DNA from 3 places in the Mesorhizobium sp. M0815 genome. Region 2 is predicted to be linked to each of the others. Evidence: predicted binding sites of a transcription regulator. Region 2 holds the regulator's gene; each other region holds the start of a gene.
What was found. Region 2 encodes PhoB, which activates phosphate uptake and scavenging genes when phosphate is short. Its sites were predicted from a motif close to TGTCATNNANCTGTCAT; they were not measured.
Positions count from the first base shown of each region.

Region 1: the regulator PhoB is predicted to act here: its motif matches at 5,556-5,572, upstream of NKI01_RS06585 (RNA degradosome polyphosphate kinase).
Region 3: the regulator PhoB is predicted to act here: its motif matches at 2,853-2,869, upstream of NKI01_RS21745 (PhoX family protein).

Region 1 is NZ_JAMYOU010000003.1:317,232-327,516, forward strand. Features, by position in the region: gene NKI01_RS06565 (DoxX family protein) at 55-489, shown strand; gene NKI01_RS06570 (DoxX family protein) at 630-1,043, shown strand; gene NKI01_RS06575 (hypothetical protein) at 1,062-1,685, opposite strand; gene ppx (exopolyphosphatase) at 1,749-3,281, opposite strand; gene NKI01_RS06585 (RNA degradosome polyphosphate kinase) at 3,281-5,482, opposite strand; gene NKI01_RS06590 (zinc-finger domain-containing protein) at 5,633-5,878, shown strand; gene NKI01_RS06595 (FAD-dependent monooxygenase) at 5,898-7,103, shown strand; gene NKI01_RS06600 (TIGR02117 family protein) at 7,298-7,969, opposite strand; gene NKI01_RS06605 (metal-sensing transcriptional repressor) at 8,073-8,336, shown strand; gene NKI01_RS06610 (cation diffusion facilitator family transporter) at 8,333-9,361, shown strand; gene NKI01_RS06615 (HoxN/HupN/NixA family nickel/cobalt transporter) at 9,392-10,105, shown strand; gene NKI01_RS06620 (multicopper oxidase domain-containing protein) at 10,180-10,285, opposite strand, start outside.
Region 2 is NZ_JAMYOU010000025.1:59,438-69,722, reverse strand. Features, by position in the region: gene NKI01_RS23800 (hypothetical protein) at 1-269, opposite strand, end outside; gene pstS (phosphate ABC transporter substrate-binding protein PstS) at 546-1,607, shown strand; gene pstC (phosphate ABC transporter permease subunit PstC) at 1,667-2,653, shown strand; gene pstA (phosphate ABC transporter permease PstA) at 2,657-3,508, shown strand; gene pstB (phosphate ABC transporter ATP-binding protein PstB) at 3,505-4,308, shown strand; gene phoU (phosphate signaling complex protein PhoU) at 4,341-5,048, shown strand; gene phoB (phosphate regulon transcriptional regulator PhoB) at 5,065-5,754, shown strand; gene NKI01_RS23765 (ROK family protein) at 5,764-7,008, opposite strand; gene xylF (D-xylose ABC transporter substrate-binding protein) at 7,295-8,335, shown strand; gene NKI01_RS23755 (sugar ABC transporter permease) at 8,478-9,809, shown strand; gene NKI01_RS23750 (ATP-binding cassette domain-containing protein) at 9,824-10,285, shown strand, end outside.
Region 3 is NZ_JAMYOU010000020.1:94,456-104,740, reverse strand. Features, by position in the region: gene NKI01_RS21755 (MarR family winged helix-turn-helix transcriptional regulator) at 1-13, shown strand, start outside; gene NKI01_RS21750 (GNAT family N-acetyltransferase) at 10-690, shown strand; gene NKI01_RS21745 (PhoX family protein) at 794-2,785, opposite strand; gene NKI01_RS21740 (hypothetical protein) at 2,989-3,327, shown strand; gene NKI01_RS21735 (phosphatase PAP2 family protein) at 3,342-4,043, shown strand; gene NKI01_RS21730 (helix-turn-helix domain-containing protein) at 4,362-4,631, shown strand; gene NKI01_RS21725 (SulP family inorganic anion transporter) at 4,813-6,525, shown strand; gene NKI01_RS21720 (NHL repeat-containing protein) at 6,539-7,399, opposite strand; gene NKI01_RS21715 (helix-turn-helix domain-containing protein) at 7,515-8,318, shown strand; gene NKI01_RS21710 (DUF6647 family protein) at 8,664-9,458, shown strand; gene NKI01_RS21705 (C40 family peptidase) at 9,568-10,285, opposite strand, start outside.

The DNA.
Region 1 (10,285 bases), on a different contig from region 2:
CTAACTAGACGGGTATCCCAAGCCGTTTGGCCAAACCCTTCTGGAGAGTTACGCATGTCCACCAACACGTCCGCCAATACTTCGTTTGCCGGTTCCGGCACCGCCGCCGGCGCCTCGGGCACGATCCTGCTCGGCCGCATCCTGCTTTCGGTCATCTTCCTGCTTTCCGGTTTCGGCAAGCTGACGGCGATTGCCGGCACCGCCGGCTATTTCGGCAGCCTTGGCCTGCCGCTGCCGATGGTGACCGCCATTGTCGTCGGCCTTATCGAACTGCTTGGCGGCCTGGCCATCCTCGTCGGCTTCCAGACCCGGATCGTCGGCTGGGTAATGGCGATCTTCACCGTCGCCACCGCGCTGGTTGCCCACACGGGCTGGGCCGATCAGATGCAGATGATCAATTTCATGAAGAACCTCGGCATTGCCGGCGGCTTCCTCGTGCTCGCCTCCTCGGGCCCAGGCGCGTATTCGATCGACGCCAAGCGCGGCTGAAGCAGTCCAGCATTTCCTGAACAAAAGGGGCGCGGAATTTTCCGCGCCCCTTTTTCGTTGTCGTTTGTGCCTGTCGGTCCGCTGACCGGAATTCTGCTAGGATCGGGCTCTTGGCCACCCGGCCGACAACGGAGGTTACCATGCCCCGCAATGCGCTGCTTTTGCTTTCCCGACTGCTGTTCGCCGCACTGTTCGTGCCGTCCGGCTTCCACGCGCTGACCGACATTGCCGGCACGACCGGCTATTTCGCCGGCCTTGGCCTGCCGCTGCCGACGCTGGCTGCCTGGGGCACCGGGCTGTTCGAACTGATCGCCGGGCTGCTAATCCTCGTCGGCTTCAAGACGCCGATCGTGGCGCTGCTGCTCGCCGCCTTTTGCGTCGCGACAGCGTTCATCGGCCACTATGGCCAGGGCGGCGGCGATCCGACGCTGACCTTTATGCATTCGCAGATGCTGATGAAGGACATCGCGATATCAGGCGGTTTTCTGGCGCTGGCGATGGCTGGCGCGGGTGCATGGTCGGCCGACGGCCGGATGGCTGCAGGGACTGGCTAAGCTGCCGCCCGGCTCGGCTCATTTGCTGTCGAGAAAGACGAACTCCGCAAGCCTGGTTATGTTTATGGGCTGAGAGAGGAAGCCCCCATGCCCCATTCGGCCGACGCTGATGGTCAGGCAAACCTGTCTGCTTTGTACCGCGATCGGCAACCATTCATATCCATATTGATCTGCGCCCTTGGGGGAGTAGCTCCGAAGATTGCTGTCAATCGCGACATACAGGTAGTTGCGCAGTTGGATCAGGCTTGCCCTCTTAACGTATGGCAACAGGTCGATTCGGCCCGCGACAGGCTCAAGAAAGTTGCCGAGGGGCTGATGAACGGACACGGTTCGATCGACAGCGCCAGGACAGAGATTAACGTCCGCATAAAACGTGTTCATCGAAATCGATCTTTGAAATTTGATCATTTCGTCGCTTATTCTAAATACAAAATAGTTTATCTTTTGCCCGCTTTTAGGTTTTAGAAAACCTGTGAGCAAATTGAACAGTGTTTTTCCGTCTGCGGCTTTTGGATAACTCTTGTCAAACTCAAACGCGCCTTTTGCAGCAACGGAAACCTTGGAAACCGTCTGAGCTCTGGCCGCGTCGAAAATCAACAATGGCAGGATGGAAAGCAGCAGCAGGATTTGACTGGATTTCACGATCTTCTCCCAAGCGTGGAGCTCGCAGCGAATTGCCACATGCAATTGGCGTCGTGCCTGAAACTACTTCACTGAAATACTAGGCCCGCCCTCGACCGCCAGCACCAGCCGGCGGTTGGTGACCTTTGCCAGCTGTGCCAACCGGCCGGCCGGCCGCTCGCCGTAGAGGTCGGACAGCGACGCCGGCAGCACCAGCGCCAGCACGCCATTGCCGCGGTTTTCCCATTTCAGCCGCGGCATGACGCCGGGCATTGCCGCCGTCAGGAGATAGACGACGCGCAGCAGCGCCGCCAAGACGCGGGCGCGCTCGAGATAGCGCGGCGTCGCCAGCCCGCGGATTTCCGGCGCGGCTTCATTGAACACGCCCTCGTGGCGAAACAGGCTGACAAGCGCCAGGAAGGCGCGGCCGGGATGGTCGACGCCGATGAACGAGGCGTGGGCGATGATGTTGAGCGATTGCTTGCCGCGATATTCGGGATGGGCACGCCAGCCGATATCGGCGAGCAGGCAGGCGGCGTGGCGGTAGCGCGCCTCATCCCTGGTTTCGTCGATGCCGAAGGCAGCGAAGGCCTTACCGGTCCATTCGACAAGCTCATGCGCGTGGTCGACCGATCGCGAGCGCAGGCGGGCAAGCTCTTCCGCCGCCGAGATCAGCGGATCGGCTTTCTGTTCGGCCTTGTCGAGCAGCGAATAGAGAAAGCCCTCGCGCACGCCCAGCGCCGACACGATGATCTTCGACGGCTGCATCGCCGCCATGATCTCCTGCAGCACGATGGCGCCGTAGGGCAGCAGCGAGCGGCGGTTCTTGGAGACGCCCTCGATGCCCTTGACCTTATCGATCTCGGCTTTGGCGACCTGCCGGAGGAAGCTCGCGGCGCTTTCGATGCCGATCTCGTAATGGTGCATGACGCCGAGCGGGTAGTTGGTCATTTCCATGTGCAGACGGGCGAGGTTTCGCCAGGTGCCGCCGACCGTGTAGAAGGCCCTGCCCTGTCCGCCCTTCAGCAATTTCGCCCGCGCCAGTTGCTCGCGCGTGATCTTTGCCGCCTGGGTCAGCGAGTTCTTCGCCATGTCCTGCAGGCGCAAGCCGCCCAACGGCAGGGTGATGCCGTCACCGATCGCCTCGCCGTCGATATCGATCAGTTCGAGGCTGCCGCCGCCAAGATCGCCGGCGATGCCGTTGGCCGGGTGGAAACCGGAGATGACGCCGAGCGCCGAATAATGGGCTTCCTCGCGGCCGCTCAGCACCTGGATCTCGGTCTTGAGTACATCCTCGGCGCGGTGGATGAAGTCGGGGCCGTTGACCGCCTCACGGGCGGCGGCGGTCGCCAACACATACATGCGCTCGGCGCCGGCCTGGTCGGAGAGCGCGCGGAAACGGCGGAACTCTTCCATCGAGCGCGTCACCGCCTCGGGATCGAGCTTTCCGGTCGAAACGATGCCGCGGCCGAGGCCGGCGAGCATCTTTTCGTTGAACAGCAAGGTCGGCGAGCGCGCCAGCCCTTCATAGATGACAAGACGGATCGAGTTCGACCCGATATCGATGATGGACAGCGGTCGGCGGTCCTGAAGCCGGCCCTGGGACGCTGAAATCATCAGCCCGTCGCTGCGTTCTGTTTCTTGCGGCGCTTGAACTGCGCGATGCGCTTGGGCGCATGCGACTTCAACGCATCGCCCCGTCCGGACAGGCTCGGATTGGTCATGAAATATTCCTGCGCGTTGAACGGTTCCTCGCCCTCCTCCAGCACAACGCGCCGGGAGGTTCCGTCAGCCAATACGTCGAAACTTTGCTGGTTGTCCATGATGTTGCCGAGCATGATCTGGCCGAGCACCTGTTCATGCACAGTTGGATTGGTGATCGGCACCATGGTCTCGACCCGGCGGTCGAGATTGCGCGGCATCAAATCGGCCGAGGAGATGTAGACGATCGCCCCGTCCGAGGGCAGGCCGTGGCCGTTGCCGAAGCAATAGATGCGGCTGTGCTCGAGGAAGCGGCCGACGATCGACTTCACCCTTATGTTCTCCGACAGGCCCGGCACCTGCGGTCTCAGGCAGCAGATGCCGCGCACGACGAGATCGATCTCGACGCCGGCGCGGCTGGCATCGTAGAGCGCATCGATGATGATCGGATCGACCAGCGCATTCATCTTCATCCAGATGCGAGCCGGCCTGCCATCCAGCGCGTGGCCGATCTCGTCCGAAATATGCTTGAGGATGCGGTTGCGCAGCGTGAACGGCGATATGGCCAGCCGCATCTGCTCGGCCGGCTCGGCATAGCCGGTGATGAAATTGAACAATTGCGCGACATCGCGCGCGATCGTCGGATCGGTGGTGAAGAAGGACAGGTCGGTGTAGATGCGCGCGGTGACCGGGTGGTAATTGCCGGTGCCGAGATGCACGTAATTGCGTAGCCTGCCATCCTCGCGCCGCACCACCAGCGACATTTTCGCGTGGGTCTTCAGCTCGAGAAAGCCGAAGACGACCTGGACTCCGGCGCGCTCGAGGTCGCGCGCCCAGCGGATGTTGGCCTCCTCGTCGAAGCGCGCCTTGAGCTCGACCAGCGCCGTCACCGACTTGCCGGCCTCGGCGGCGTCGACCAAAGCCCGCACGATCGGGCTGTCGTTGGAGGTGCGGTAGAGCGTCTGCTTGATCGCCACCACTTCCTGATCGGCCATCGCCTGGCGCAGGAACTGCACCACCACGTCGAAGGATTCGTAGGGGTGGTGGACGATGATGTCCTTCTCGCGGATGGCGGCAAAGCAATCGCCACCATGCTCGCGGATGCGCTCCGGGAAGCGCGGATTGTAGGGCGTGAACTTCAGATCGTCGCGAGCGACGGCGACGATCTCCGAGATCTGGCTAAGCGCCAGCGGCCCGGTAAGCACGCTGATGCGGCTGGCCGAGACGCCAAGCTCGCCGGCGACGAAGTCGCGCAATTCGGACGGCATCAGCCTGTCGAACTCGATCCGGATGACCGAGCCGCGGCGGCGACGCTTCAGCGCCGTCTCGAACAGCCGCACCAGATCTTCGGATTCTTCCTCGACCTCGATATCGCTGTCGCGGATGATGCGGAACGTGCCGGAGCCCTTGACCTCATAGCCGGGGAACAGCTTGCCGATGTAGAGACTGACCGCCTCTTCGAGCGGAACGAAGCGGACGTGATGCTTGCGATCCGGCAAGCGGATGAAGCGCCTCAGCGCTACCGGCAGGCGCAAAAGCGCGCTCATTTCCTCGCCGTTCTTGCGGTGGCGCAATTGCAGCGCCATCGAGAAACCGAGATTGGGAATGAACGGAAACGGATGCGCTGGGTCGATCGACAGCGGCGTCAGGACCGGAAACACCTGCTCCTGGAAATGGTCCTCGAGCCAGGTCTTCTCGTCCTTGGTCAGCGCATCGCGGGTGATGCTCTCGATGCCTTCCTTGTTGAGCTGCAGCATCAGCGCCGAAAGGCTGTTCTGCTGGTCCTCCTGCAGGCGCTCGACCTCGCGCAACAGCTGTTCGAGCTGCTGCTCGGGGGTGCGCCCGTCCGGGCTCTTCAGCACGATGCCCTCGCGCACCTGGCCGGCAAGACCGGCGACGCGGACCATGAAGAACTCGTCGAGATTGGCCGCCGATATCGACAGGAAGCGAACGCGCTCGAGCAGCGGATGATTGGCGTTCAGCGATTCCTCGAGCACGCGCCGATTGAATTGCAGCCAGGAAAACTCGCGGTTGACGAAGCGGTCAGGATTGCCGCCTTCGCGGCTCGCAGCCTCGATGGTGATGAATTCGTTCTGGACCGGCTTCAGTTCGTTCATAGTTCCTGCTCTTCTCACACCCGTCCGCGGATTACGGTGTTAACCGGCTTAACTTATCCTCTGACAGGCTTTTGCGACAGTTTCATTTCATCGATCTTGCAAAGAGACGGGTTATGATCCAGATGCAATCGACAAGATCAGGAGACGACGATGGCAGGCGGTTCCATTCCCCATTTCCAGAACGATGCGGGCTATCCGGCAATCGACATCGGCGTCAAGGAATTCATGTGCACCGGCGCCAATCCGCCTTTCGACCATCCGCATGTATTTCTCGACATGGGCGACGACAATGAAAAGGTCTGCCCCTACTGCTCGACGCTCTATCGCTATTCGCCGAAGCTGAAGGCATTGGAAACGGTGCCGCCGGGCTGCCTTTATATCGACCAGGCCGCCTGATTCTCCTGCGACAAGCCTGATGCAGGAAACGCAGTCCCGGCAGGTCGTCATCGCCGGGGCGGGCGTTGCCGGGCTGACCGCGGCACTGGCCTTCGCCGAGCGCGGCTATCGGATAAAACTGTTCGAACAGGCGCAGCACCTCGAGGCTGCCGGCGCCGGCATCCAGTTGTCGCCCAACGCGACACGCATTCTTCGACAACTCGGCGTACTCGATCGGCTGCTGCCGACGGCGGTGCGGCCGGAGGCGGTTGTGCTCAAGGATGCCGCCACGCTGGGCGAGCTGGCGCGCGTACCGCTTGGCCCGGCCGCCGAAACGCGCTGGGGGGCACCCTATCTCGTCGCCCACCGCGCCGATCTGCAGTCAGCGCTGATGCAGCGGGTTTCGGAGCAGCCCGGGATCGAACTGGTCGCTGGCGCGCGGGTGACCGACATCGCAGCCGGACCGAAAGCTGTTGCCGTCACTGCATCGGCTGATGGCGAAACGGTCGAGGCTGGCTGTCTGCTGATCGGCGCGGATGGCGTCTGGTCGTCGGTGCGAGAACAACTGGCCCGCAAAGCGGCCGAATTCGGTAGTAGCCGGTTTTCAGGTGAGCTGGCGTGGCGCGCCACCGTCGGTGCCGACAGCCCTGCTGGCCAAGCCTTTGCAGCGATCGGTGCGCCCGATTGCGTTACCGCATTCCTCTATCCCGGCTTCCATATGGTCGCCTATCCGGTCAGCCGTGGCACTGCCTTCAACCTCGCCGCCTTCACCAGGGGCGAGCGCATCGCCGAGGGCTGGTCGGGGCAGGCCAACCCCGCCATCCTCGTCAGCGCCATGCGCGGTACCGCGCCGGCGCTGGTCCGTCTGGCGAGCGAGGCGGCGCCGTGGACGGCATGGCCGATCCACACCGTCGAGCAGCGGCGGTGGACGACACCGGAAGGCGTCGCGCTGATCGGCGATGCGGCGCATGCGATGACGCCCTTTGCCGCACAGGGCGCGGCGATGGCGATCGAGGACGCGGCGACGCTTGCCGGCTTCGTTGCCACCTCGCCTGCCGATCTCAGCGGCGCGCTTGCCGCTTGGGAACAGGCGCGGCGGCCGCGCGTCGCCCAGGTCGCCCGCCGCGGCGCGGTCAACCGCCTCGCCTGGCACGCGGCCGGGCCGGTGGCGATGGCCCGCAACCTGTTCCTGGCGATGCGCTCACCCGAAAAGCTCGCCGCCGATCTTGATTGGCTTTATGGCTAGCGGGCGCGCGAGTCTGGGGATCGGCGATAAAAAGCTCGATAGGCCGGCGGGACAGCGCCCCCCTCTGTCCTGCCGGACATCTCCCCCACAAGGAGGGAGATTGGCAGTTTCGGCGCCTTGCTAGGTCCTGCAACGTTAGAGATTGGCGAAAGGAGGGCTCGAAGGATCGCGGCGTTGATCAGCCGGAACCCTCTTCAATTGTGAAGCCGCATCGACAGGCCGAGCGAGGCTGGCAGCGGGTTCCACCAGCCGGTGCGCAGCCCGGCCGTGCGCAGTGCCGCCGCCGTCCAGGTGTTGCAGCCGATCAGCGCGTTGAAATGGCCATTGGCTTCGAAGAAACGATCGAAGCGGGAATAGGCCGCATTCTCGATCGGAATGGCCCCGTTCGGCCCCCGCTGGAAGCTTGCCGCAATGTAATCGAGCAGCGCCGCAAAGCGTTCGTCGCCGATGTCGAAGCCGGCGACGTCGGGATGCGGCTCGGCGATGTCGCCGGAAATGTCGACATGCATCACCGAGGCATCGACGGTCAGCGCCTTCATCACCGGCATCGGCTTCAGCTCCGACCAGGTCGGCGTCTCCAGATAGAAGGCGCGGCCGCCCCAGCCGAAGACGATGTAGCGGACCTCCGCCATGTCGGCAGGAATGCCGGCATCGACCAGGAAATGGAAGCGCCGGCGCATATCGTCGTCGACCGGGATGGCGATGTCGGTGTGGATCGGATTTTGCAGCACCAAGATGCGGTGGCTTGCGCCGATCGGATCGGCAACTGCCGCCGGCCAGAGCGGGCGCGGCAGCAGCGTGCCCAGCGCTGCGGCAAGCACTGTTGCAACGACCAGCAGGCCAAGAAAACGGGCAAGCTTCTTCATGGGAAAGGCTTAGAGCAAGCCATGCTCAAGGTGAAGCGTCTCTGGAGTTGCACGGCTGACAAAGCGCTTGACGCGTATCCTCCCCGGGAGGATATGCTCAAGCATGTCAGATCACCTCCACGCCTCGCATCCTTCCATCATAAAGCGCCTGAAGCGCGCGCAAGGTCACCTTGCGGCTGTGCTGGCCATGATCGAGGCGCATCGCCCTTGCGTTGATCTGGCGCAGCAGCTTCATGCCGTCGAAAGGGCCATCAGCAGCGCCAAGCGCGAGCTGATCAACGATCACATCGAGCATTGCCTCACGGACAGCGTGGAAACCGGCGGCAACTCGCTGGCGGAACTCAAGCAGCTGGCGAAGTATCTATGAATGCCATCGTAGCCCGCATTCTGGACTGGCTCGGGTTCGGCTCGCACGCCGCACATCATCACGGCGATCACGGTTCGCACGGTCACACCCACGGCGTCATCGATGCGACAATTGCTACCACCGACCGGGGCATCTGGGCAATCAAATGGTCGTTCGTAATCCTGGCCATCACCGCGGCGTTGCAGATGGTCGTGGTTGTGCTGTCGGGGAGCGTGGCATTGCTGGCCGACACGATCCATAACATCGGCGATGCGACAACGGCGATCCCGCTATGGATTGCGTTCGTGCTGGCGCGGCGCAAGCCGTCGCGGACCTTTACCTATGGCTTGGGCCGGGTCGAGGATCTGGCCGGCATCATCATCGTGCTCATCATCCTGTTCAGCGCTGTTGTCGCCGCCTACCAAGCCATCGACAGGCTGATCAATCCACAAGTAGTGACACACCTCGGCTGGCTGACGGCGGCGGGCATTGTCGGCTTCCTCGGCAACGAGGCGGTTGCCGTGTTCCGTATCCGCGTCGGCCGCGAAATCAACAGCGCGGCGCTCATTGCCGACGGCTACCACGCCCGCACCGACGGACTTACCAGCCTTGCCGTGGTCATCGGAGCCATCGGCGTCTGGCTCGGCTTTTCCTTGGCCGACCCGATCGTCGGCCTGCTGATCACGATTGCGATCTTCGGTATCGTGTGGCAATCGGCCCGTTCGGTGCTGACCCGCATGCTGGACGGAATCGAACCCGGTGTGATGGATGAAATCCGACATGCCGCCGAGCATGTTGCGGGCGCGCATATTGTCGATGCTAAGGCGCGCTGGGTCGGTCATAGATTGCACGCCGACATCGCAATTGCCGCGGACGAAACCTTACCGCTGTCGGCGGCGAACAAGATCGCGGCAGCGCTGAAAGACGAACTGTCCCAGCATATGCCAGCCCTGGCTGAGGCGAATGTCCGGTTTTCAACGGAACGTGGAGAGAACGACCATCCGCACCCTCACGAGCACACGCATGACCACGGCCACATGCACTGACGCTCGCCGATTTTCTGCTAGTCTCGTCCGATGTTCCAGACGCTCGTCGAATTTCAGCGCACGATCTATCTGACGCTCGGCGAGCAGATCAAGCTGCTTGCGGCCGGAGGCAATTGGCTGGCATTCATGGCCTTCCTGCCGATGGGCGTCGTGTTCGGGGCTGCCCATGCGCTGACGCCGGGTCATAGCAAGGCGGTCCTGGCGACCTATCTTGCCGGTTCGGATGCGAAGGTCTCGCGCGGCCTGCTCGTGTCTATCACGCTATCGTTCACGCATGTGACGATTGCCGTTCTGATTGCGGCTCTCTCGCTGCCACTGGTCTCCATAGCATTGGGCAGCGTTGGCCGCGCTCCGCTCCTGGAGCATATCAGTCGTGGGCTGCTCGGCCTCATTGGCGTCTGGATGCTCTGGCGCGCTTTGAGCCACAGCCATCACCACAGGCACGAAGGCGAGGCTGTCGGCGTGATGGCAGGCCTGATCCCCTGCCCGCTGACGCTTTTCGCGATGACTTTCGCGATCTCCAGGGGTGTTCCGGCAGCCGGCGTCCTGTTTGCCATCACCATGATGGTCGGCGTGGCGCTGACGCTGTCCTGCGTCGCGGTATTGTCGATCGTGTTTCGGGAACGGCTTGTACAGTTTTTCGCGCGCCAGCCACGGCTGTTCGAAACCATCTCCCGGGCCATCGAGGGCGCTGCCGGTCTCGCCCTTGCCGGCGTCGCTGTCTGGCAGATCACATCAGCTTAAGAGAAAACATGGTTTCAGCCACTGCATGGCGTCCGGGCCGGTGCAGCGGTTGGAACGAGCCAAGCCGACGCCGGTCATGTCCCATCGATCACGACCATGAGCCCGCCGCCGCCCTTCTCCTCGACATTGTTGTTCGTGGTGTGATGCGGGATGTGGCAATGGATCAGCCATTTGCCCGGA
Region 2 (10,285 bases):
CCGCTCGAAAGATCGAGCGCCGGGTCGGGCGCGGATGGAGGTCCAGCGCGAGGCGAGTTAAAACCTTGCGATTCGTCACCGCTTCCAGCGTAAGGCCATGGTGCGATCGCACCATACCCAATGGCGCGCTCAGTCGCGACAATGGGATATTCGAAGTTCGCTCCTCCAGTTACGGGCGGGAGCAGCGACCGCCGGCAAGAAACAGGGTCAGATTTACCCCAACGGACCTGTTTCGGCGATGGTGCGGCCATGACACGTTCTGGCTGCATGCAACGCGCTCCCGTCCGGCTTTTTTCTTCTCAAGGTCAGTGGCTGCTATCGTCGAGCGGACAAAGCCGGCCGGAATTCACGCAAGCTGCTGATTCCAGCGGCAAACCGCGGCCCATGCCGACAAAGCCCGCGGCCGTTCCTTCTTAACCCGGCTGGACGACGTTACCGGAGCGACATGAAACTGTCATGCGACTGTAATAATCGGGGGCTATTGGCCTCAGCGGGCGCCGGAGGAATGGCGCCGAGAGACCATATTCCGAACAGGAGCAGGCCACATGAGACATTTCATCCGCTCGGCGGCCGTTGCGATTGCAATGGCTGCGGCGACGACTACCCTCACCCTGTCCGCCGCGCTCGCCGCGGACATCTCCGGCGCCGGCGCCACCTTCCCCTACCCGATCTATGCGAAGTGGGCCGACACTTACAAGAAAGACACCGGCATTGGGCTTAACTATCAGTCGATCGGTTCCGGCGGCGGCATCAAGCAGATCAAAGCCAAGACCGTTACCTTCGGCGCTTCTGATGCGCCGCTGAAAGGCGAAGAGCTTGAATCGTCCGGATTGGCTCAGTTCCCGATGGTGATGGGCGGCATCGTTCCCGTCGTCAACCTCGAAGGCATCAAGCCGGGCGAGTTGGTTCTCGACGGCCCGACGCTGGCCGACATCTTCCTCGGCAAGATCACGAGCTGGGATGACGAGGCGATCAAGAAGCTCAATCCCGACGTCAAGCTGCCTTCGCAGGCGATCGCGGTCGTTCACCGTTCCGATGGGTCGGGCACGACGTTCAACTTCACATACTACCTCGGCGACGTCAGCGCGGACTGGAAAGAAAAGGTCGGCGTCGACAAGGCCGTGGAATGGCCCGTGGGCATCGGCGCCAAGGGCAATGAGGGCGTTGCCAACAACGTCTCCCAGACCGGCGGCGCGATCGGCTATGTCGAATACGCCTATGCCAAGCAGAACAAGCTCACCCACACCGATATGATCAACAAGGACGGCAAGAAGGTCGAACCCACCGCGGCGGCATTCTCGGCGGCAGCGGCCAATGCCGACTGGAGCTCGCAGCCGGGCTATGGCGTCATCCTCGCCAACGAGCCGGGCGCCGAGTCCTGGCCGATGACGGCGGCAACGTGGATCCTCCTGTACAAGAAGCCGGACGATGCCGCGACCACCGGCGAAGCGCTCAAATTCTTCGCCTGGGCATACGACAAGGGCGACGAGATGGCCGGCGAGCTGGACTACGTTCCGATGCCCGACAAGGTGGTCGAGAGCGTCAAGGCCATGTGGGCCAAGGAAGTCGTCGGCAGCGACGGCAAGCCGCTCTACTCGGCTATGTAATCTCCTCCAGGGAGGGCGTCGACGGCGCCCTCCCTGTTGCCTTCAATCGCGAGGACCCAATGACCATCGCTTCCGATGCCATGCTATCATCTGCAGCCCGGGCCAGGGAAGCTACGGTGCGGCGCTTCGCGCTCACAGACGCCATATTCCGCGGACTCACCCGCGCTTCCGCAATTCTTGTGCTGGTCATCCTCGGTGGTGTCGCAATCTCGCTGTTTGCCGGCTCATGGCAGGCCCTGTCGTCCTTCGGGTTCTCTTTCCTGACGACTGAGAGCTGGAATCCGGTTACGGAAAAATTTGGCGCGCTGGCGCCGATCTACGGCACCCTGGTCACGGCGGCCATCGCCATCCTGATCGCGGTTCCGATCGGCATCGGCATTGCCGTGTTTCTCACCGAACTCTGCCCGCGCCCGCTCAGGCGCCCGATCGGCATAGCGGTCGAGCTGTTGGCCGGCATTCCCTCGATCATCTACGGCATCTGGGGCCTGTTCGTGTTCGCGCCGTTCCTGCAGACGACGATACAGCCCTTCATCATCAACATCTTCCACGGCGTGCCGGGACTATCCAGCCTTTTCGCCGGCCCTCCTTACGGCATCGGCCTTCTAACCTCGGCGCTGATCCTCGCCATCATGGTACTGCCCTTCATCACCTCGATCACCAAGGACGTCTTCGATACGGTGCCGGCGGTGCTGAAGGAATCGGCCTACGGCATCGGTTGCACGACCTGGGAAGTGACCCGGCGCGTGGTCATTCCCTATACCCGCATCGGTATCATGGGCGGCGTCATGCTTGGCCTCGGCCGCGCGCTCGGCGAAACCATGGCGGTGACCTTCGTCATTGGCAACGCTCACCGCATCAGCGCCTCTCTGTTCGCGCCGGGCACGACGATCTCGGCGACCATCGCCAATGAATTCACCGAGGCCGACGGCGATCTCTACACCTCCTCTCTGGTTTCGCTCGGCCTGATCCTGTTCGTCATCACTTTCCTGATCCTTGCCGCCGCCCGCTATATGCTGATGCGGATCGACGCCCGTACGGGAGCCTGACCGATGTCGACATCCTCATCGCTCCACAGCCGCCGCAAAGCCAGGAATTCGGTGATGATGGCGCTTTGCGTCGTCGCCGCCGGCATCGGGCTTGCCTGGCTGGCGCTCATTCTCGGTGCACTGGTCTATAAGGGCACAGCCGGGCTTTCGTTCGCGGTCTTCACCGAGATGACGCCACCGCCAGGCGAGGCCGGCGGCCTGCTCAATGCAATCGCGGGCAGCCTGCTGATGACGATCATCGCCGTTGTCGTCGGCACGCCGATCGGCGTGCTGGCGGGAACCTACATGGCCGAATATGGGCGTTTCTCGCGCATCACCACCGTCGTGCGCTTCATCAACGACATCCTGTTGTCGGCGCCCTCGATCATCATCGGCTTGTTCGTCTATGAGTTGATGGTGAGGCCAATGGGGCATTTCTCGGCCATAGCCGGCGCCGTTGCGCTTGCCATCCTGGTCATTCCGGTGGTCGTGCGCACCACTGAAGACATGCTCAACCTGGTGCCGAACGCGTTGCGTGAAGCCGGTGCCGCGATCGGCGCGCCGCGTTGGGTGGTGATCCGTTCGGTCGCCTACCGCGCCGCATTGTCCGGCATCGTCACCGGCATATTGCTGGCGATAGCACGCATTTCCGGCGAGACGGCGCCGCTGCTCTTCACCGCGCTCAACAACCAGTTCTGGAGCAGCAATATCAACGCGCCGATGGCCAGCCTGCCGGTGACCATCTTCCAGTTCGCTCTCAGCCCTTACGAGGAATGGCAGCAACTGGCGTGGACCGGCGCACTCATAATCACCCTGACGGTTCTGGGCTTGAGCATCCTCGCCCGCAGCCTTACCGGACGCAGAGAGGACAGATGACACAGATGTTGTCCCCGGACATGACGATGACCGAAACGGTCGCCGAGAAGACGAAGATCGAGGTCAAGAACCTCAACTTCTACTACGGCCAGAGCAAGGCGTTGAAGGACATCACCTTGTCGCTGCCCGAGCGCAGCGTCACTGCCTTCATCGGCCCTTCGGGCTGCGGGAAATCGACGCTGCTGCGTGTGTTCAACCGCATCTACGAACTCTACCCGAAGCAGACAGCCGAGGGCCAGGTGCTGCTCGACGGCAAGAACATTCTCGACCGCTCGCAGGATCTCAATCTCCTGAGGACCAAGATCGGCATGGTGTTCCAGAAGCCGACGCCGTTCCCTATGTCGATCTACGAGAACATCGCCTTCGGGGTCAGGCTCTATGAGAATCTCGGCAAGTCCGAAATGGACGGCCGCGTCGAACAAGCGTTGAAGCGGGCCGCGCTGTGGGGCGAGGTCAAGGACAAGCTCAACGCCAGCGGCTTGAGCCTGTCAGGCGGCCAGCAGCAGCGGCTTTGCATTGCCCGCACCGTGGCGGTGAAGCCGGAAGTCATTCTGCTCGATGAGCCGGCTTCGGCACTCGACCCGCTGTCGACCGCCAAGATCGAGGAGCTGATAGACGAGTTGCAAGCCGATTACACGATCGTCATCGTCACCCACAACATGCAGCAGGCGGCGCGCGTGTCGCGCCAGACCGCCTTCATGTATCTGGGTGAACTGGTCGAGTTCGACCGGACCGAGAAGATCTTTACGTCGCCCCGCGAGAAGCGCACGCAGGATTACATCACCGGCCGCTTCGGCTGAGCCGTTCCGATCATGCATATAAGGACAGGACCATGGGCGAACACACAGTCGCTTCTTTCGACGAGGATCTCGAGCAGATCAGCAAGCTGATCCGCGACATGGCCGACCTCGCCGGTTCGATGGTCGGCGGGGCGACCAAGGCCCTGTTGAATTCTGACAACGTGCTGGCGCAACGCGTCGTTTCCGACGATGCCATCATGGATGCGCGTCAACGCGAACTGGACGACCGCGCCATCACCCTGATCGCCAAGCGCCAGCCGATGGCCCACGATCTGCGCCATGTCGTCGGGGCGATCCGCATGGCCGGCGATCTCGAACGCATCGGCGACCTTGCCAAGAATATCGCCAAGCGTGTGAGTGCGGTCGGCCTTAGCGTCACACCGCGCGACCTATCGCATTCCATCGATGCGATGGCGCAGCTGGTGCTCATCCAGGTGCAGGGCGTCATCGAGGAGTATGCTGCAGGCGATGCGGCCGCGTTGGCCAAGCTACGCGCCGCCGACGAGCGCATCGACGTCAAATATACGTCGGTGTTCCGCGAACTGTTGACCTACATGATGGAAGACCCGCGCAACATCACCGCTTGCACGCATCTGCTGTTCTGCGCCAAGAATCTGGAGCGGATCGGCGACCATGTCACCAACATCGCCGAAAATGCGTATTATGTGCTGACCGGCGAGCAATTGCCGGTCAATCGTCCGAAGCAAGACGAAACGACAATGTCCGCACCGGCGACATGATGGGGGTGCCCAGCCGATGATCGCACCACGCATAATGGTGGTGGAGGACGAGGAGCCGTTGGGTGTGCTGCTCCGCTACAATCTCGAATCCGAAGGCTACCAGGTCGAGGTGGTGACACGCGGCGACGAAGCCGAGATCCGTTTGCAGGAGAATGTGCCCGATCTTCTGGTGCTCGACTGGATGATACCAGCGGTTTCCGGCATCGAGCTCTGCCGCCGGTTGCGGGTGCGCCCCGAAACCGAACGGCTGCCGATCATCATGCTGACCGCGCGCGGCGAGGAGAGCGACCGGGTACGCGGTCTTTCGACCGGCGCCGACGACTATCTGGTCAAACCGTTTTCGACACCGGAATTCATGGCCAGGGTCAAGGCGCTGCTGCGCCGCGCCAAGCCGGAAGTGCTGTCCAGCGTGCTGAAGGTCGGCGACATCGTGCTCGATCGCGAATCGCACAGGGTGTATCGCAAGAAGACCGAGATCCGGCTCGGGCCGACCGAATTCCGGCTGCTCGAATTCATGATGCGGCATCCGGGCCGCGTCTTCTCGCGCAGCCAGTTACTCGATAATGTCTGGGGCGAGACGATCTATATCGACGAACGCACCGTCGACGTGCATGTCGGGCGGCTGCGCAAAGCCGTCAACAACGGCCGCATGCCTGATGTCATCCGCACCATCCGCGGTGCCGGCTACGCGATCAGGGAAGATTGACCCGCCCAGTCAGGCTACGTTCTTTCTGACGCCGGGCCTCATTTGCGCGCCCGGCGCGAAAATCTGCTGGTCGACGAAGCTTAACGCCCGCATTGCACAGCCTTCGCGGATCAGCGGCAATTCGTTCGGCTCGGTATCGAAGGAGATCGAGCCCGAATGCTGGCCGCCGGCGGTCTGGGCGATGGCCTTCCGCAAGGCCGGCTCGATCAGATCAAAGGCGGCGGCACTGGCGCCGACCATTGCGACCGGTGCCGGATCGATCAGCGCGAACAGCGAGCCGAGACCGAAACCCAGCGCTTCGCCGGCCTTGCGGTAGGCTTCGCGTTCCGGCCCGTCCTTCTCGCGCGCCCGAACCGCCAGCGCGCGCATGTCGGCGTCGCTGACGTCGGCGACCGGTTGGCTGTCTTCGCTCATCTGCGTGGCGTTGCGCCAGATGGCGTAATTGCCGGCATAGGCCTCGATGCAGCCGCGCCGCCCGCAACGGCAGAGCGCGCCGCCCGGACGATGGATCATGTGGCCAAACTCGCCGCCCGAGGAATGCGTGCCGGTGAACAGCTCGCCCTTCAACACCAGCCCCATGCCGATGCCGTGCGAAAGCAGGATGGCGATGAAGTCGTCGCGATAGCGATCCGGATCGCGCCAGCGCAAAGCCACCGCCATCATATTGCAGTCGTTCTCCACCGTGGCCGGGATGCCGAATTCATCTTCCAGCATGTCGGCAAAGGCGATGTCCGTCTGGGGCGTGATCGGCGACCACAGCATGGCGCGTGCAGGGGAGTCGGTAATTCCCTGAATCGCCAGGGCGATGCGGGCGACACTGCGGACGTCAAGATCTGGATCGTCCAGCCGGCGCCGGACGATGGCCATGCATTCGCGGATCAGTTCGTCGCGCGGCATGGTCAGCGTGTCCAGCCGGCGCTGTTCCTCGGCGACCACCTGCCCCGCATAGTCGATGATGGCGGCCGACAGGAAATTCAGCGACAACACCACGGTCAGCACCGCCGCCGCTTCCGGATTGAGGGCGAGGCCGACCTGCGGACGACCGCGTTTCAACGAAACGGGTTCGCTTGCCTTGCTCTCGGCGAGGATGCCTTCCCGTATCAGGTCGGAGGAGATCGCCGATATGGTCGAATGGCTGAGGCCGGTGGTTGCGGCGATCTCCGTACGCGATGGCTGGCCGGCCCGGCGCACGGCCGAGATCACCATCGCCCGGTTGCGCCGGCGCAAATCGTCATGGCGGATTCCGACCGACATCGTTTTGCTTTCCTCCCGGTTTGCCGCGGCCGCTCATGAACCGGAAGCGGTCGGTAATGCCGACAAATAGTGTCGGATGAGGCAAATAGTGTCAGATGCAGGTGGCGCTGTCATCGTTTATTCCGAAGCTCGAAAAAAGTCGCAGCAACATCAAAATCCATCAGAATCGATGTTGACAGCAGCGGGAGATCGGGCCAGTATTTTTTCGAGGCTCGAAAAAATTAGCGCCTCTAAGCTGGCCTTTGGGGCCAATTGGTCACGCCGTACGCGGCGCAGGGAGGATATGATGAAGAAATTCACGACCGCCATTCTGGCGGGTGTCGCCATGACGCTGGCGCTTGCGTCGGTGGCGCAGGCTAAGGACAAGGTCATCGGCGTTTCCTGGTCGAACTTCCAGGAAGAGCGCTGGAAGACCGACGAAGCCGCAATGAAGGCGGCCATCGAGGCTGCCGGCGACAAGTATATCTCCGCCGACGCACAGTCCAATCCGGGCAAGCAGCTCACCGACGTCGAGAGCCTGATCTCGCAGGGCGCCAACGCACTGATCATCCTGGCGCAGGACGCCTCGGCGATAGGGCCGGCCGTGCAAAAGGCGCTGGACGAAGGTATTCCGGTTGTCGGCTACGACCGGCTGATCGAGAACAAGGACGTCTTTTACCTGACCTTCGACAACAAGGAAGTCGGCCGCATGCAGGCCCGCGACGTGTTCAAGGTGAAGCCGGAAGGCAACTATGTCTTCATCAAGGGCTCGGGCGCCGATCCGAATGCCGATTTCCTTTTTGCCGGTTCGATGGAAGTGCTGAAGGACGCCATCGACAGCGGCAAGATCAAGAATGTCGGCGAGGCCTATACCGACGGCTGGCTGCCGGCCAACGCCCAGAAGAACATGGAACAGTTCCTGACCGCGAACGACAACAAGGTCGATGCGGTGGTCGCCGCTAACGACGGCACTGCCGGCGGCGTCGTCGCCGCACTGACGGCGCAAGGGTTGGCTGGATCGGTTCCGGTCTCGGGCCAGGACGGCGACCACGCCGCGCTGAACCGCATCGCGCTCGGCACACAGACGGTCTCGGTGTGGAAGGACGCGCGCGAGCTCGGCAAGAACGCCGCCGAGATCGCCTCGCAATTGGCCGACGGCAAGCAGATGACCGACATTGCCGGCGTGAAGGATTTCACCACGCCCGGCGGCAACACCGTAAAGTCCCTGTTCCTGACCCCGGTCGCCATCACCAAGGACAACCTCAACGTCGTCATCGACGCCGGCTGGATCAAGAAAGAAGAGGTCTGCGCGGGCGTGGCGGCGGGCGCTGTTCCGGTCTGCAACTGATCCGAGTTTCCGAGAAGTCCGAACGCCGCGGCCGCTTGCCGCGGCGTTTTTTCAAGAAAGAATTGTTTTTCCGCTTCCGGCGGATAACTTCTAGGCTGCTTCCGGCATCCGCGGCAGACGGCAACCCGGCGGGAGAAACATCATGACCGACACGACTTCCAACACGCCGGTCGACAGCTCGACGGCAGACCGGGCGCGGGAATCGGAGGCCGGCGTCGTTGCCCGATTTCTCAAGGCAACCGAACTCGACACGCGCATGCTCGGCATGGTCGGCGCGCTGCTGGTCATCTGGGTCGGGATCCACATACTGTCGGGCGGGCTCTTCCTGACGCCGCGCAATCTCTGGAACCTTTCGGTGCAGACCTCGTCGGTGGCGATCATGGCGACCGGCATGGTGCTGGTCATCGTGATGCGTAACATCGATCTTTCCGTCGGCTCCGTGGAAGGCGTGATCGGCATGGTGATGGGCGTGGCGCAGGCCGAATTCCTCGTCCGCATCATGGGATTTCAGCTTGGCAGCCCCTGGCTGTGGGTCATCGCACTGGCCGCCGGCCTGGTGCTCGGCCTGGCTATCGGAGCGTTTCAGGGTTTCATCATCGCCTATCTCCAGGTTCCTGCCTTTATCGTGACGCTCGGCGGATTGCTGGTCTGGCGCGGCATGGCATGGCTGATCACCAGCGGGCGCACCGTTGCGCCGCTGGACAGGACCTTCCAGCTGATGGGCGGCGGACCACGGGGCTCGATCGGCGCCACCTGGAGCTGGATCGTCGGTGTCCTCGCCTGCGCGGCCGTTGCCTTCATGCTCTTCAACGGCCGCTCGCAGCGCAAGCGCTTCAACTTTCCGCTGCGCCCTGTCTGGGCGGAAAGCTTGCTCGGCGTGATAGCCTGCGCCGCCATCCTCGGCGCCGTGTGGATCGCCAATTCCTATCCTTGGCCGGTCGGCATCGTACGCCAACATGCCCAGCAGAACGGCATCACCGTTCCCGAGGGCGGGTTGTTCATCGCCCACGGCATCGCCATACCTGTGCTGATGGCCGTGGCCGCGGGCATCGTCATGACCTTCATCACCAGACGCACCCGTTTCGGCCGCTATGTCTTTGCCATAGGCGGCAATCCGGAAGCGGCCGAACTCGCCGGCATCAACACACGCTGGGTCACCATGAAGGTGTTCATGATCATGGGCGTGCTGGCCGCGATCAGTGCGGCGATCGCATCGGCGCGCCTCAACGCGTCGACTAATGCGCTGGGGACCCTGGACGAGCTGCTGGTCATCGCGGCGGCCGTGATCGGCGGCACGTCGCTCGCCGGCGGCTCCGGCACGGTGCTCGGCGCCATGCTCGGCGCGCTTTTGATGCAGTCGCTGCAATCCGGCATGGTGCTGCTCGGCATCGATTCGCCGCTGCAGAGCATCGTTGTCGGCGCCGTGCTGGTGGTCGCGGTGTGGCTCGATACCGTCTATCGCAAACGGGTCTAGTGAGGAGAACGAGCATGGCAGACAGGACCGCTCCCACGGGCACGCCGCTGATCGACATGCGCAACATCTCGATCGCCTTCGGCGGCATTCGCGCCGTCGACGATGCCTCGGTCGATCTTTTTCCGGGCGAGGTGATGGCTTTGCTCGGCCATAACGGTGCCGGCAAATCGACGTTGATAAAAATCCTGTCCGGCGCCTACAAGCGCGATGCGGGCCAGATTTTCGTCAACGGCGAGGAGGCTTCGATCTCCAATCCCCGCGACGCCAAGAAGTACGGTATCGAGACGATCTACCAGACGCTGGCGCTGGCCGATAATGTCGACGCGGCTGCCAACCTGTTTCTCGGCCGTGAGCTGATGACCGGCTGGGGTACGCTCGACGACGTCGCCATGGAGGCTGAGGCGCGCAAGGTGATGGGCAGGCTCAATCCGCGCTTCCAACGCTTCAAGGAGCCGGTGGTAAAGCTTTCGGGCGGC
Region 3 (10,285 bases), on a different contig from region 2:
TGCCGTGCAATGAAACACCTGCTTGACCGCCCGATCTGGAGCGCGCTTCAGACGCGACATCAGGCCTTCGCGCAAGGTGGCAACCTCGCCAGGCGACATCGGCCGTCGATTGTTCCTTTCGCCGCCACTGGCGCGGACGACGCGGAAAGCCTGCGGGCGCTCGAAAAGCTTGTCTCCCCGGGCGAGAGTGTGATCCTGCTTCAAGCGGACGCCATTGCTCTGCCCACGGGGCTTTCCGCGACTTCGACCGCGGCCGGGGTTCAGATGATTGCCGAGCAGCCATTGCAGATCGTGTCCGACGGGCGCGTGCAACGTCTGACGCGAGACGACGCCGCTGAGATGCTGGCTCTGGCGTTGGTCACCAAGCCTGGCCCATTCACGCTCGAAGCCTTGAGCCTGGGCGATTTTTGGGGTGTGAAAATCGAGGGCAGACTTGCAGCAATGGCCGGCGAGCGCATGAAGCAACCTGGCTATACCGAACTCAGCGGAGTGTGCTCACATCCGAAATTTCGCGGCGGTGGCCTGGGCAAGCTGTTGTCCATATTCGTGGCAAACCGGATAGTGGCGCGCGACGAAATTCCCTATCTCCACGCTTATGCCAGCAACGCCACGGCCATTAGACTTTACGAGTCCATTGGCTTCAGGTTGCGAAGCACAATGAATGTGGCCGTGGTTCAGCGCACCGAATGATTCGTCGGCGCATAATGCGTAGCATGGATGCATCCCGCATCGGGAAAGGAAGGATTTCGTATCGCCGAAATCCTTCCTTGAGACTGCAAGACCTTGCTGCGTGTCAGACCGCGATCTTGCCACCACCTTGCCTGGTGATGGCAACGACCGCCGGCCGCACCGGCATGTCCGGCTTGAAGTCGGGCCAGCGGGTCGACAAATCCTCATAGTAGGACGGACGGCCGAAAGCCTCCCAGTCCTCGCCACCGTCGCCTGGATGCTGGACGGCAACGAAAGCGGTCTGGTCGTCCGGCGCAAACAGGGGACCACACATTTCGGCGCCGATCGGCACGCGGAAGAACAGTTTTGAGGTCGCCCGCGCCGGCCCTTCCGTATCGACCGCCCACAGACCGTCGGTGCGGCCAGTGGCCTTCGGACCCTGACCGTCGGTGGCGACCCAGAGGCGGCCGGTCGAATCAACCGCGCAATTGTCCGGCATGCCGAACCAGCCATTGGCCGTGGTTGCGGTCGAGAAGGTGGCGCCGACTGCCGCAACCGAGGGATCACCGCATTTCAAGAGCACCTCCCACTTGCCCTTGGTGGCGGCAAAATCGCCACCGTCCTCGACGATCTCGATGATGTGGCCAAAGGCATTTTCGGCACGCGGGTTGGCGGCGTCGACCTGATCGGCCTTGCGCTTCGAATTGTTGGTCAGCATGACATAGACCTTGCCGTTGGCGGCATTGGGCTGGATGTCTTCAGGGCGGTCCATCTTGGTGGCGCCGAGCAGGTCGGCGGCGCGGCGCGTCTCGATCAGCACGTCGGCCTGGCTGGCAAAGCCGTTCTCCGCCGTCAGCGGCCCTTGGCCGAAGACGATCGGCAGCCATTCGACCGAACCGTCGTCGGCAAACTTGGCGACATGCAAGGTGCCGTCGTCGAGCAAATCCATATTGGCGGCGCGGTCGTCCGGATTGAACTTGCCTGTGGTGACGAACTTATAGACATAGTCGAAGCGCTCGTCGTCGCCGAGGTAGAAGACGACACGGCCATCCTTGGCGACGATCGATTCGGCGCCCTCATGCTTGAAGCGGCCCATTGCGGTGCGCTTCTTCGGCACCGAAGTCGGATCCTGGACGTCGACCTCGACGATCCAGCCAAAGCGGTTCGGCTCGTTCGGCTCTTTGCCGATGTCGAAACGGTCGTAATGCGCTGCCCATTCATAAGCACCTTCGGGAATGCCGAGCCGCTTGTAATTGGCCGCTTCCTTGTGGCCTTGCGGCAGCTCGCCCGAGAAATAGCCGTGGATGTTCTCCTCGGCCATGACATAGGTGCCCCACGGCGTGACGCCGCCGGCACAATTGTTGACGGTGCCGACAACTTTCGTGCCGGTCGGGTCGGCGCTGGTCTTGACGCGGTCGTGGCCGGCGACGGGGCCGGACAGCGCGATCTCGGTGTTGGAGGTGATGCGGCGGTTGAGCTTGCCGTCGCGAACGACCTGCCATTTGCCGGCTTCCTTGCGGATCTCGACAATGGTGCCGCCATGCGCGGCCATCTCGACGTCGACTTGTTCCTTGCTGAGAGGCGCCTGCTTGGCTTTGCCATCGACGATGGTGACGAGGCCCGGAAACATCAGGTGCGGATTGGTGTATTCGTGGTTGACCACCAGCAGGCCGTGCTCGGCCGAGCCGTCGATCGGGATATAACCGACATAGTCATTGTTGTAGCCGAATTGTCTGGCCTGGGCTTCCGCCGACTGTTTTGTCGGATCGAATTCCGGCGAATCGGCGAACAGCGGATCGCCCCAGCGCAGCAGCACGTCGGCGTCATAACCGGGTGCAACGTGATGCTTGTCGTCGATGCCGGCCTCGAGCTCGTCGAAAGCGAAGGCGGAGCCTTCGGCGGCGCGGGCGTTGTCGGCGGTGATCAGCGCCAGCGGGCTGACGGTAGCGGCTATGGCCGAGACGGCAAGCGAGCCCTTGAGGAAGCCGCGGCGCGAGAACCGCGCGGCGATGATCTCACCCATGGTGCGGTTGTCGCTGGGATTGGCTCCTGGCCCATCGTTTTCCTCGAGCAGGCTGGTGCGGAAATGGGCGTCAGGGGTGCGATGTTCGGTCATAGGGGCCTGCCTCTGGCTGGATAGATTGCTGGAGCGTGTTGCCTGGCCAATCCGGTATCGCCGGCAGGTCACAGTTTGATGACATGCCGGCTAATTGCCATCTGCGATTTCGTGCCCAACATCAGCCCCGCTTGACCGCGACCGGCGCTTCGGAAACAAGAGCTGCGGCAGGCGCGCAAGGACCGCATCGGGAGGAGCAAAAAGTGAGTTTCTGGGGACTTGGGCAGCTCTGCATTTCGACAGTGATCTTCCTGCTTGCGGCGACGGCGGCGAAGCAATGGGGACTGGCGCCGAGCTTTGGCAAGATCGTGCTGACGTTGGCGCTCTATTCGCTCGGCAATCTGATCATGCTGAGGCTGATCCGTGAATTCGGCATGTCGGTGTCGTTCAGCCTGTCAGCGGTGATCCAGCTGGTGTCGGTGAATGTGGTGGCGCTGGTCTTCTTCGGCGAGCGCGTCAATGCCTTGCAGGCGACCGGCATCGTGCTTGCCATCGCAGCTGTGGCGCTGATCACGCTCGGACCCTATCTGCAAAGGCTGTAACTGCGATCGGGCCGATGAAGAAGACCGCAAGCAGACTGCGCAACTGGCTGGAGTTCCCGGTTCTGCTGGCCGGGCTGATCATTGCCGGCGGGCTGTGGGGGTTCGAGGAGCTAATGGAGATGGCGCGGGCCACTACGCCGCATGCCTTCGATACCGAAATCCTGCTTGCCTTCCGCAAGGCCGGCCAACCCGACAATCCGATCGGACCGGCGTGGCTGGAAGGAGCGATGCGCGACATCACCAGCCTCGGCAGCGCCAGCGTGTTGATGCTGATCACGGCAGCAATGATCGTCTATCTGCTCCTCATCCGCAGGCCAGGCGCGGCGCTTCTCATGTTCATCGCGGTAGCGGGCGGCCAGGTCCTGTCAAGCGTGCTCAAGTTCGATATAGATCGGCCGCGCCCCGATCTGGTCTCGCATCTCGCCGACGTGGCATCACTTTCGTTTCCGAGCGGCCACGCCATGCTGTCGGCGGTGACATATTTGACGCTGGGCAGCATGGCGGCGCGGTTTTTGCCCGGGCGGACAACGAAGATCTATGTGCTCGGTCTGGCGGTGCTGACGACGGTGGTGGTCGGCATCAGCCGCATCTATCTCGGCGTCCACTGGCCCTCCGACGTATTGGCCGGCTGGTGCGCCGGCTTTGCCTGGGCGATGCTGTGCTGGCTTGCGGCCCGGTTCCTGCAGCGATGGCTCGGGCGGGCCGGCGGCACCTGACTCATGTCAGTCGATTTGCGGTCAAATCAGCCTGTTGATCAGGCCATGACCGCAGCCTGCCAGCAGGAAAACCATCGACAGCAAGGCTGTCGAGGTCGCCAACGCATTGAATATCTTCACCTGCTCATCCTTTTTGAGTCGTTGCCTGTGAAATCGGGATCGCAATGGATGTCCCGCCAAACGATGCCGAAATTGTAGCATGCTAGCGCATCGGCTGGCAAAGAGTGCTGCATGTTTCACATATGCAAGATGATGCTTGAACCATCATAATGAAGGTATTACACGTGATATCGCAGACTCAGACGGGGGTTATGGCCGATGATCACTGCCGCGCAGATGCGTGCCGCGAGGGCGCTGGCCGGCATCGATCAGAAGACGCTCGCCGAGCGCGCCGGGGTTTCGCTTCCAACCATTCAGCGCATGGAAGCGAGCGACGGCGTGGTCCGGGGCGTGGTCGATACGCTGATGAAGGTCATCCAGGCCCTTGAAGAGGCCGGGGTCGAGCTGATCGGCGACAACCAGGCGAGCGAGCGTGGCGGCAGGGGCGTTCGCCTCAAGCCTGTCACGCCGCAGAACCCGCAAGGCTGACGGTACTGCCGCATCGCCGAAAATCGAAATCGATTTTCGGATAGTCCAATGCGCGGTTCAAAAGTGTTGGAGCGTACCTGTGCGTCGATTTGGACGCACGCCGCTCCAAGTCGCGACGGCGACCGCCGACAGTCCTGCCGACGATCCCGCCGCCTCCTTGGTTTCATGGGGAAGGCACTCGATGGATCAGACCCGGCGGGCAGTGCATCAACCGGCACGGCCGACATTTTCCGAACTGTTCACGCCGAAGCTGGTGACGGTGCTGCGCGAGGGCTATACGCTCGCGCACTTCAAGGCGGATGCCATCGCCGGGCTGACTGTCGCCATCGTGGCGCTGCCGCTGTCGATGGCAATTGCCATTGCTTCAGGCGTGACGCCGGAGCGCGGGCTCTACACCTCGATCATTGGCGGCTTCCTGGTCTCGGCGCTTGGCGGCAGCCGTTTCCAGATCGGCGGCCCGGCCGGCGCCTTCATTGTGCTGGTGGCTGCGACGGTGGCGCGAGTTGGCGTCGACGGCTTGCTGCTGGCGACGATGATGGCCGGCCTGTTCCTGCTTGCCATCGGCTATCTCGGGCTTGGCACCTACATCAAGTTCATCCCGTATCCGGTGACCGTCGGCTTCACCGCCGGCATCGCCGTCATCATCTTCTCCGGCCAGATCGTCGAACTCTTCGGGCTGAAGCTCGCCGGCAAGGAACCGGGGCCGCTGGTGCCTAAGCTGATGGCCATCGGCGAGGCGGCCGGAACAATCAACCTCGCCGCAACCGCGGTGGCGGCACTGACCATCATCACCATTGCGCTGTTGAAGCGGTTTCGGCCGAAGTGGCCGGCCATGCTGATTGCCATCGGGCTGGCATCACTCGTCGTGGCATTGCTCGCCATGCCGGCCGAAACGATCGGCACGCGCTTCGGCGGCATCCCGCGCAGCCTGCAATGGCCGGCCTTCCCGCCGCTCAGCCTCGACAGGATAATCGACGTGCTGCCGGACGCCATCGCCTTTGCGCTGCTCGGGGCGATCGAATCGCTGCTGTCGGCCGTCGTCGCTGACGGCATGACCGGAAGGCGGCATCGCTCCAATTGCGAGTTGGTGGCGCAGGGCTTCGCCAATATCGCCTCCGCCTTGTTCGGCGGTATCTGCACCACCGGCACCATTGCCCGCACCGCGACCAATGTACGGGCCGGCGCGCATGGACCGGTCTCAGGCATGATGCACTCGGCCATCCTGCTTGCCCTGATGCTGGTGGCGGCACCGCTGGCCAGCTATATCCCGCTTGCAGCACTTGCCGGCGTGCTGGCGGTGGTGTGCTGGAACATGTTCGAGAAACAGGCCTTCGCCACCTTGCTGCGCGCCTCGCGCGGCGATGCGCTGGTACTGATGGCGACGTTCCTGATCGTCATCTTCCGCGACCTGACTGAAGGCATCGTCGTCGGTTTTGCGCTGGGCTCAATCCTGTTCATCGACCGCATGGCCAAGAGCATCGCGGTGGAGGCGGACCATCAATCCTTGGTGCAGGAAGACGTCGCCGACCGCGCCAGCGCTTATGATTCCAGCGAGGCGAGCGATGCCGATACTGTCGTCTACCGGATATCGGGCGGCTTCTTCTTCGGCGCCGCCTCGACCGTCGGCACGGTGCTGGACCGCATCGCCGACCAGCGCAGGAACTTCATCCTCGATTGTTCGGCGGTGCCGTTCTTCGATTCGACGGCGGCCAATGTCATCGAGGGCGCGGCCCACAAGGCCAGCCGCGCCGGCGTTCGCTTCATTATATTAGGCGCTTCACCGCAGATACGCCGCATGCTGATCAACCACGGCGTCAAGCGGCCGCTGGTGACTTATGCCGCCTCGATCACGGATGCGCGGGCGCAGCTGAAGAAAGCCGCGCCCGCCGCCTGAGCCGATGGCTGGCTTAGTCGAGGCCTAATGCCGCGATCTCGCCGTCGTTCATCAGCGGCACGAAGATTGTCGACTTGCCGTCGGTGCCGATGTCGGCGCTGCCCGGCTTGAACGTCGCAACCGCTTGCGGCGTGCCGCCGGCTTTGTAGCTGTAGAGCGTGCCGGTCATATACGCGGTGGCGTAAACGCTGCCGCCGATGGCGACGACGCCATCGAGGTTAGCGAACTTTTCTGCGCCGGGCAGTGACGCAATTGCCTTGGTGGCGAGATCGACCGAGAGCAGGCCGCCCGGCTCCGCGGTGCTGAAATCGGGCTTGATGCCCTTGCCCCAGGAAGCCACGATCAGCCGGCCGCCATCGGCGAAGATGCCATTCGGCGAAGCAAGCGCCGCATCCCTGACGAACAGTTCGGGCCGGTCGCCGTCGATGCGATAGATCGTATCGGCAAGCATATCTGTGACGTAGACCTTGCCGGACGCGTCGGCGGTCACGTCGTTGAGGAAGACCGCGTTCGGCAAGTGGATCGTCGATGTTAGCTTGCCGCTTGCGAGATCGACGACGCGCACATGGGTGAGGTCGGCGACGTAGAGTTTGCCGTCGGCAATCGCCATGCCCTTGGGCGCGTCCATGCCGTCGGTCCAATGTTGCGTAACCATCTTGCCGTCCACAGACAGGACCGACAGGTATCCATTGCCGTCGGCGTCGCCGGGATTGCCAACGATATTGGAGATGATGATGCGTTTGCCGGCGGCATCGAACAGCGCCGATTCCGGTTGCTCAAGCCCGGTAGCGCGCCAGAGTTCGGCCGCCTGAACTGCCGGCGCGGCGGCGATGCCGACCAGAGCGAGAAGTATCGAGGTGAAGAGGCTCTTCATGGCTAGTCTCCTGTAATGGAATGGGGGAGAGCTAGGCTTTTCGATACTTTTCGGGAAGATGTATCGGGACTAGTACCGAAGGCTGATACCAAATCGCGTAAAAGAGGTGCATCCCATGAACGGCCCGATCTTCGAAGCGCTGAAGCGGACGCTTAAGGCCAAGGGCGTGACCTACCGTGTCCTTGCCGAGCGGATGGGCGTTTCCGAGCCGACGGTGAAGCGCATCTTCCATGAGCGCAACTGCAAGCTCGACCGGCTGATCGAGATCTGCGATGCCGCCGGCGTGGAGTTGGAGAACGTGCTCGGCTCGATGAACAGGGGACCGGGACCTGCCAACCGGATCGCGCCGGAGATCGAGCGCAGGCTCGCCGGGCGGCCGGCACTGCTGTTCGTATTCGTCATGCTTTCCGAGAAATTCACGCCAGAAGGCATCATGCGCTCACAAGGGTTGAGCGAGGCTTCGATGTTCCTCTATCTGCGCGACCTCGAGGAACTCGGCCTAGTCGCGCTTGGTGGCGGCCTGTCGGCAAGGCTGCTGGTCGAGGCGCCGATCCAGTGGAATTTCGACGGGCCATTGCGGCCGCTGTTCGAGATGACCAACAAGAATTTCATCGGCTGGGCCATCACCCATCTTGAGCGCGAGGCGACATTCGTCAGCTTCTCCAGGCGGATGCGGCCGGAAACGGCGGAAATGGTCAGGCGCGAGGCGGAGGAATTGGCGGAGCGCGCCAAATTGCTTGCTCATCACGACCAGCACACGACGCCCGAAGACGGGCTGGTCGGCTACAAATGGACGTTTGCGTTCGGCGCAACGCCGTTCCCGGTGATCATGCCGATCGGGCCACATCCGCGCGACGCAGGCGCGCGGACGGACAATCGAGTTGCGGCCGCCGCAAACGGACGACGTCTGCCGGCCTAGGTCAAATCACGGAACGACTGAGGTCGGATTCTTGGGTTTAGGCTGCTGTCCTCCACAGACGCCTTGTAAGCCGCGAACACTAGGCAAGCGGCGCCTATAAATTGGGTGACCGTGCCGATGTGCATGGACATCGGCTTGCGTAGGGTGAGCCTGTGATTATCCAGGCTGCTTTGCAGTCCGGGGCCGGCGTCAGGAGGTGCGCACGGGACACCGGCCAGTAATTTATGCATCGCTTCGCAGGTTACGGGAGCACGTCGCGAAGCCGTCGCATTCGTTGACCGCAATGCAAACCTGAACGCTCTTTCGTGGCGTTGTTTCTTCATCACGGCGGTGTCTCCCAAATTGATGGCGCTGCCGATCAAGGAGGTCGTGACCATGAGCGCGCTCTTAAGGGCATGCTTGCCTTGCGTCCTAAGCGTGATCCTGGCGGCGACACTTGCCGCGTCCGCGGACGAGCCGGAGCTTAGAGGACCCAATGCCGATCCAGGCTCAGGATTGCCGCCGTTGGTCCTGCCTTATATCGAATTGCTCAGCGCACCCGGTGTAGTAGCATCAGCGACGCTTGCCGCGCCCGCGGGCGACTCGGAGCTTATGGGACCCGATCCCGCCCGGCCCGGCATCCAATTGCCCGGCGCACCTGGTGCTCTTGCTCCCATGAAGATGTCTGACCGCTCGCAGCCGGCCGCGCTAATGGCAATAGCGGTATGGCTTTCGTCTGAACTCGGCCTTCCGTCGATCGAAGAGCCCCCGGCGGTAAGCTTCGTACCTGCGCGCAGGATGGCAGGTTTGCGGTTTCGCGACGTGGCGGCGGATCGCTGGAACAGCAGCCCCAATTTTGCCAGTCCGGACAATGTTGGCAAGCAGCCCACTGTTATTGCTATCTACGATGACGAAGCACGGACTATCTTCTTGCCGGAGGGCTGGACAGGCGGCACCCCGGCGGAGCTGTCGGTACTTGTGCATGAGTTGGTCCATCACGTCCAAACCGTGGCCGGGCTGAAGTTTGCATGCGCGGAAGAACGCGAGAAGGCGGCCTTTGAGGCGCAAGAGCGGTGGCTTGCCTTGTTCGGCAGCGACCTTCTGAAGGAATTTGAGCTCGATCCTTTCACGCTGTTGGTTCGCACGAACTGCCTGTATTGATGCTGAAGCCGCTTCGGGGGCAGCCAGTCTGACTGAGCTTCTTACCCCAGAGTATCGGCCGCAAAACCGGTTCTCGGAGGCCCCATGCTCAAACCACAAGATCGAGCGGCTATCCGGCGGTCTTCGTCTCCGGAGCGGCCGCGACCGCCTTGTCATCCCAGACCATCTGCCGGTAGTCGAAGCCGTATTCCAGCGTCGGCTTGACGATGCGGAAATAGGGCGACAGGTCGAAGTCGCGCGGCGTGTAGAGCGAGTGATGGCGGATGTGCAGGATTTCCTTGCGCGAATAGCTCGACTGGGCCGAGGCACGGCCGGGCGCGCGGGTAATCTCGGGTAGGATCGGGTAGCGGATCTGGCCGTAAGCCTCGGCGATCAGCGACGAGCAGATGGCGCGCGTCGGGTCGCCGGAACCGAAAGCCAGCATGCGGCGGCGCCAGCGCACCGGCACCGGCGGCGTCGGCAAGAAGTAGCGCAGCATGTCGAATATGTTCTTGAGATCGTATCTGAGACCCAGCCTGCCGATCATGAAGGCGACGACCGCTTCGCGATCGTCGGGAGCCAGGCCGCTCGCCCGGCAGATGCGGGTGTTGTAGCTGCGGTAGCGCGACAGCGGCACGGCGATGCAGCCATCGCCGAGCGTGACCTCGATCAGGCGCCGCCGTTCCGACCCGTCCTCGGGCTCCGGCAATGCATCGCCGACATAAAAGGCGGCATGCGACCAGGTCGACTGGGTGAGGTATTTGATCGCCGCCGAGATCTTCTGGTTGCCTTCGATGAGCAGGATGTCGCCGGGCTCGAGCGTGCGGCGTAGCGTTTCGGCGTCCGAC